Regions from separate parts of the Psychrobacillus sp. AK 1817 genome, predicted to be linked through region 2. Evidence: a T-box and tRNA genes for the amino acid it is inferred to sense, from the RefSeq annotation. Region 2 holds a T-box; the other holds one or more tRNA genes.
What was found. A T-box is a leader RNA that pairs with one kind of tRNA and senses whether it is charged. The one in region 2 lies ahead of trpS (tryptophan--tRNA ligase), so its partner is inferred to be a tRNA-Trp.

Region 1: it encodes a tRNA-Trp, which carries the amino acid that the T-box ahead of trpS (tryptophan--tRNA ligase) is inferred to sense. The anticodon was not compared.

What each region holds. Positions count from the first base shown of each region.
Region 1 covers NZ_CP031739.1:3,439,668-3,443,053, forward strand. Annotated here, with positions in the region: rRNA gene D0S48_RS17130 (23S ribosomal RNA) at 1-184, shown strand, start outside; rRNA gene rrf (5S ribosomal RNA) at 306-421, shown strand; tRNA gene D0S48_RS17140 (tRNA-Asn) at 430-504, shown strand; tRNA gene D0S48_RS17145 (tRNA-Ser) at 511-602, shown strand; tRNA gene D0S48_RS17150 (tRNA-Glu) at 631-705, shown strand; tRNA gene D0S48_RS17155 (tRNA-Val) at 728-803, shown strand; tRNA gene D0S48_RS17160 (tRNA-Met) at 950-1,026, shown strand; tRNA gene D0S48_RS17165 (tRNA-Asp) at 1,030-1,105, shown strand; tRNA gene D0S48_RS17170 (tRNA-Phe) at 1,249-1,324, shown strand; tRNA gene D0S48_RS17175 (tRNA-Thr) at 1,329-1,404, shown strand; tRNA gene D0S48_RS17180 (tRNA-Tyr) at 1,414-1,497, shown strand; tRNA gene D0S48_RS17185 (tRNA-Trp) at 1,507-1,580, shown strand; tRNA gene D0S48_RS17190 (tRNA-His) at 1,606-1,681, shown strand; tRNA gene D0S48_RS17195 (tRNA-His) at 1,717-1,792, shown strand; tRNA gene D0S48_RS17200 (tRNA-Gln) at 1,794-1,865, shown strand; tRNA gene D0S48_RS17205 (tRNA-Gly) at 1,872-1,946, shown strand; tRNA gene D0S48_RS17210 (tRNA-Cys) at 1,953-2,026, shown strand; tRNA gene D0S48_RS17215 (tRNA-Leu) at 2,058-2,139, shown strand; gene D0S48_RS17220 (potassium channel family protein) at 2,619-3,089, shown strand; gene D0S48_RS17225 (alkaline phosphatase family protein) at 3,350-3,386, shown strand, end outside.
Region 2 covers NZ_CP031739.1:1,315,886-1,319,271, forward strand. Annotated here, with positions in the region: gene D0S48_RS06795 (peptide ABC transporter substrate-binding protein) at 1-351, opposite strand, end outside; gene D0S48_RS06800 (DUF3899 domain-containing protein) at 585-929, shown strand; T-box leader at 982-1,194, shown strand; gene trpS (tryptophan--tRNA ligase) at 1,236-2,222, shown strand; gene D0S48_RS06810 (oligopeptide ABC transporter substrate-binding protein) at 2,470-3,386, opposite strand, start outside.

The DNA of each region.
Region 1 (3,386 bases), 2.0 Mb from region 2:
TGGGTAGCTATGTGTGGACGGGATAAGTGCTGAAAGCATCTAAGCACGAAGCCCCCCTCAAGATGAGATTTCCCATTACGCAAGTAAGTAAGATCCCTCAAAGACGATGAGGTAGATAGGTTCGGGGTGGAAGCGTGGCGACACGTGCAGCTGACGAATACTAATCGATCGAGGACTTAACCAAATTGTTTGTTTCTAAGATGTCAGTTTATTCAGTTTTGAAAGAATAAATTTTTATTAAAATAACACTTGTAATAATCTACAGACTTGTTATAATAGAAAATGTCTTTCAGTAATTATTCAAGTCTAGTGATGATGGCGAAGAGGTCACACCCGTTCCCATACCGAACACGGAAGTTAAGCTCTTCAGCGCCGATGGTAGTTGGGGGTCTCCCCCTGCAAGAGTAGGACGTCGCTAGGCGATATTATTCCGAAGTAGCTCAGTGGTAGAGCAATCGGCTGTTAACCGATCGGTCGTAGGTTCGAGTCCTACCTTCGGAGCCATTTCTAGGAGAGCTGTCCGAGTGGCCGAAGGAGCACGATTGGAAATCGTGTAGACGGGTAACACTGTCTCAAGGGTTCAAATCCCTTGCTCTCCGCCAGATAGATTTCTTCTTTACATAATATAATGGCCCCTTGGTCAAGCGGTTAAGACACCGCCCTTTCACGGCGGTAACACGGGTTCGAATCCCGTAGGGGTCACCATTTAAATTAAAACCAGCACTATGGAGGATTAGCTCAGCTGGGAGAGCATCTGCCTTACAAGCAGAGGGTCGGCGGTTCGAGCCCGTCATCCTCCACCATTATAAATTTTCAACACTTATTATTGTCGCGGGGTGGAGCAAATCGTTTCACGAAGAAAGCGATTAACGTCGACGCAAGCGTAGCGTGGAAGACGTAAAATTCACTAATTGCGTAGTTGATTTAAATTTCAACACTTTCTTATTGTCGCGGGGTGGAGCAGTTCGGTAGCTCGTCGGGCTCATAACCCGAAGGTCACAGGTTCAAATCCTGTCCCCGCAACCAAATGGTCCCGTGGTGTAGCGGTTAACATGCCTGCCTGTCACGCAGGAGATCGCCGGTTCGATCCCGGTCGGGACCGCCATTTATTATTCAACAACATAGAGATTTAGGATAAGCAAGCAAATCGAGGAAGCAATCGAACGAAAGAAGGAGCGTACTAAAGTACGTGACTGAATGAGTGAGTGAAGCTGACAAAGAGTAGCGCAGCTTAGCGTAAATCGAAGAGGCTCAGTAGCTCAGTCGGTAGAGCAAAGGACTGAAAATCCTTGTGTCGGCGGTTCGATTCCGTCCTGAGCCACCATTATGCCGGAATAGCTCAATTGGTAGAGCAACTGACTTGTAATCAGTAGGTTGGGGGTTCAAGTCCTCTTTCCGGCACCACTCACCAGTGGAGGGGTAGCGAAGTGGCTAAACGCGGCGGACTGTAAATCCGCTCCTTAGGGTTCGGCGGTTCGAATCCGTCCCCCTCCACCAGTTTTTAATAGGGGCATAGTTTAACGGTAGAATAGAGGTCTCCAAAACCTTTGATGTGGGTTCGATTCCTACTGCCCCTGCCAAATAATAAGTTAACTTTGAATAATGGCGGTTGTGGCGAAGTGGTTAACGCACCGGATTGTGATTCCGGCATTCGTGGGTTCAATTCCCATCAGTCGCCCCATATTCCTTTTAGTTAGCTCTTTTTTTTATTCTGTGGCGGTCGTGGCGAAGTGGTTAACGCACCGGATTGTGATTCCGGCATTCGTGGGTTCAATTCCCATCGGTCGCCCCATTGGGGTATAGCCAAGCGGTAAGGCAACGGATTTTGATTCCGTCATGCCCTGGTTCGAATCCAGGTACCCCAGTTTTTTGCGGAAGTAGTTCAGTGGTAGAACACCACCTTGCCAAGGTGGGGGTCGCGAGTTCGAACCTCGTCTTCCGCTCCAAATTAAGGCGGCATAGCCAAGTGGTAAGGCACAGGTCTGCAACACCTTTATCACCGGTTCAAATCCGGTTGCCGCCTCCAATTTTTAAAAAGTATTTACTGCCTTCATTATGCCGGTGTGGCGGAATTGGCAGACGCGCGGGACTCAAAATCCCGTATCTTCGGATGTGTCGGTTCGACCCCGACCACCGGTATCTATTATGAAATATCACTTACAATTTGATATTTTGACTAAAGCTTATGAATGCTGTTACCGCAGCTTTTGTAAGCTTTTTTTATATTCTCATTCATGATTATTTTTTAATAGTTTCCATTGATTTTAATTTTTTTACTTATGTTTTACACAGACGTCATAAGCTTTCTCATCTTCTATCCTCAGTTCTTTTATTTCATTAGAATAATCCCTTGAGAGTCATTTCAATGTCTTTATGTCCTATACGATCACTTACTTACTAAATTAATACTTTATTATACATATGTACACTAGCATGCAAATGTCTTAATCCATGAATTGAGAATATATCTCTATTCCGTTTCCTATATTAATTAATTTGTATATATTTTATATTCGATTGACAAGATAGTCATATCGACATTAATTATATTCATTATCGAGGAATTCATACAACTAAAACTGAATGAACTAGAGAGACGATAGGAGAGGGATAGATGCATGTTTTCCACGATACTAATGGGATTGACGATTTTATTTATGGTAACAAACTTATACTATTTCTTTTCAGGTCGTAAGTATAAGAAAAGTTATTTTCAGTCAACTTTATTCCAAAAACTATTTTTTACTATGCTTGGCATTACCTTTGGATTTGCTGTTCTTTATTATTTATTGTCCATGGAAGGGGATGTAGTAAGAGTTAGCACTGAAGAGGGGAAAGATGGAGGAGAGAATTTTTTGGATTATCTCTATTTCAGTGGAGTCACCATATTATCAGTAGGTTATGGGGACTTGGTACCTGTCGGAAAGGCGCGATTCTTTGCACTTATACAAGCAGCCATCGGTCTTTTGTTGCCAACCGCATTTTTTATCAGAGCTTTGGGTGAAAAGGAAGATAGCCCTGGGGAAAGCACAAAAAACGAAAAAGAAGGTGAGCAAAGCAATGGCGGTGATGGAGAAAAAGATAGTTGAAGCAGATGAACAATTTTGATTCTTATAAAGATAAATCAACCGGTGAAGGTGTTTTCTTTTTATGTTTGATATATATAAATGGATGTCGATGAATATTCTTACATACTTTCTGACTAAACATGAGTTTTTAACAATAAACAAGCATGTATTCATTTGTAAATCACCATACTAAAGCTACGAATGGAAGATAGGTGACTAAAGTGAAGAAAACAATACTCATCATATTAGCTTTATTGCTTGTTATATGCGGAGGCCTTGTATTGAGTATTTCTATGTCTCCGACAAAAAAGCTTAATG
Region 2 (3,386 bases):
CGTATAAACTAATCCATCTTCAGAAATAGTTGGCTCACCTTCAGCAATAGCAGGTATAGCTACGTTTTCTTGGTTCAAACGATAAAGACCTTCATTTATGTTGCCTAGTAGATCGAAACCTACTGAGTCAGTTACTAAAGCAGAGTCAAGAGTTGGAATTTCAGCACCCGCGATTAAGTTTAGTACTTGCTCTTCATCAATTTTTGCTTCTTCTGGAGCTTCTGTTTCTGGTGTGTCTGTTGAGTCTGGTTTGTCAGCTGGTTCTGCTTCCTTTTCGCCGCCACATGCAGCTAGGAATAGCCCTACAACTAACAGTAGGCTTAATAGCCATACTAATTTGCTATTCTTCAAAAAAATAACCTCCCTAATATTCAGAAAAATTCATTACATTTATTATTATACATTTTATAAGAGAGTTGTACATAGCTTTTTATAAATATTTTTACAGTCTTGTAACAAAATCATTACATTGTCCTAACGATTGTGAAAATTTAGTAACTATTTTGTTAATTATTTTCTTTATTTTTTATTAGTTTTGATTATTTTAAACAAATCTTCTATAATATTTTTGATAGAGGTGAAATATGAAAAAGAAGATAATATATTTTTTAAGTGCACAGATTATAATCTTTTTGCTAATACTTTTAATATATAAACATATCGATTTGGAAACATACGCTAATATTTCCTTTTATATAGGAGGAGGTATAACATTTTTAGGATTAGTAACATATGTTGTTTCAGGCGGATTTTTTGATTTATATGTATCTAGCTCCAGAAAATTTTTTACGCGAAAGCACTTAAGAGATGAAATAGAAAATATGCGACTTCCTTCCGAAGTTTTCTCCTTCTCCCCTAAGCCAATTCTCGCGTTAGGGTTATCTATTTTAGCTTGTACTTGTATTGCATTATTTTTCTATTATGGATAATTTTATCCCTTGATTTTTGAGTTTCTTCTATATATAATAATCAAAACTATATAAAAGAGCTTTGAGGAAGAAAAGTACATTTATAACGTATGTTTAGAGAGTCTGCGGGTGCTGTGAGCAGATCATACCTTAAATGGAATGGGCTTCTGAGCAGTATGAGTGAATCTTAAGTAGCTTATACCGTTTCCTTCACGTTATGAAGAAGAGTGGCTATTTTTATAGCAAGCTGGGTGGTACCACGGATATTACATCATTCGTCCCTTTTTAGGGATGCATGATGTTTTTTTATATAAGGAGGAAAATTGAATGAAAACACTTTTTTCAGGCGTACAACCAACTGGTACAATTACATTAGGGAATTATATTGGTGCATTTAGACAGTTTATAGATTTACAAAATGAGAATGAATGTATTTTTTGTATCGTGGACCAGCATGCGATTACAGTTGCACAGGATCCACAGGAGCTACAAAAACATATTCGTTCCCTAGCAGCCTTATATCTAGCTGTAGGAATTGATCCAGAAAAATCTATTCTGTTTGTACAATCAGAAGTTCCCGCTCACGCAAAAGCAGGATGGATGATGCAATGTATTTCTCATATTGGGGAATTAGAAAGAATGACTCAATTTAAAGATAAATCGGATGGCAAAGACGGAGTTACTGCTGGGCTATTAACTTACCCACCGCTAATGGCGGCTGACATTCTTCTTTACCAAACAAATATTGTGCCTGTTGGGGATGACCAGAAGCAGCATATTGAACTAACTCGGGATTTGGCTGAACGATTTAATAAAAGATATGGGAATGTTTTAACTATACCCGAAATTCAGCTACCTAAATACGGCGCTCGTATCAAATCACTTCAAGATCCAATGAAGAAAATGAGCAAGTCGGATCCCAACCAAAAAGCAACCATTCGTATTTTAGATACACCAAAGCAAATAGAAAAGAAAATTAAAAGCTCTGTCACCGATTCAGAAGGTATCGTAGCCTTTGACCCTGAAAACAAACCAGGAGTTTCAAATTTATTAACAATAGAATCAGCTTTAACAGGTACACCGATTCCTACGCTCGTTGCAAACTACGAAGGAAAAGGCTACGGAGATTTTAAAGCATCTGTTGCTGAAGCAATTATTAATCATTTTGCTCCTATTCAACAAAGATATGAGGAATTACTAAATTCATCAGAATTAGATTCCATTCTAGATCGCGGAGCAGAAAAGGCTAACCAATTGGCAAATGATACACTTGCTAAGATGGAAGCCGCAATGGGTCTCGGTAGAAGACGCTAATCGTTAATCCCAATATTGATATACAAAAGATTATAAAGTCCTTAGAGTTAACCATATATAGTAAAACAGAACTCCAAGAATAGCCTAAAGATAGAAAGTTTAAATATAACACTAGGTGGGAGCAGCTGATAATTGCTATTCCATAGCTTATTAAGAATATTAGTAGTCTCATTAGTATCACATCCTTCTTAAAACATATGAAAAACCGCTCCTAAACTTTCGTCTAGGAGCGGTTTTTTTATCAATATTATTTAGCAGATTTAATTGGCTCTTCAGCAGTTAGCTCAAGTTCATGTAAGTAAGTGCCTTCTGAGTAATCAATATTATAGTTTTTAAGTCGTTTGTTAACTGGAATGATCTCAAATCTGTAAGTTAGTGGAATTACAACTGCCATTTCTTCCATATGCTCTTGGAATGCTCTAAATTGCTCAGCGCGATATGCTGAGTCAAAAGCTTTTGGTGAGTTTATGTTAGCTAATGTATCCTCTAAGAAGTCAGATGTGTAACGACTATAGTTAAACTTTGCTTTCTTTGAATATAAGCCCGATGGTGATGGGTCAGATCCTGTTCCAAATGCTGCCGTATACATGTCAATTTCAGGATCATCTGCTTCTACCATGTCATAGAATGCATTAAATTCAATTGTGCGTCCAGTAGTTAACTTAACATTTAAGCCAACATCTTTCCAATTTTGCAAGAAGAATTGAGTGATATCTTCCGCTATATCATCACCAGCAGCTGTAGCATACTTAATTTCAAATGGTTTACCTTCTGGATCTTCGCGAAGACCATCATTGTTAACATCTTTATAACCAGCTTCATCTAATAATGCATTCGCTTTATCTGGATCATAAGTGTAACCTTGTAAAGATTTATCATAGAATGATTTAAATACTGGCGGTAACATAGAGTTCGCACGTTCACGGAGGTTATTATAATATACTTCAGCAACTTGTTCTACATCTAAAGCATATCCCATTGCTTGACGTAATTTTTGATCTCCCATTTTAGCGTTTTCGATGTCTGTTACTACTTCCCCTTTTGTAGAATCCCATTTACCTACTTTAAACGCTAGGTATTGGTAATACAATTCTTGTCGTCCTAAAATTTCAAGATTATCAAAGTTTTTAATTTCTTCAATTTTTGCTGCACTGAAATTTGAAG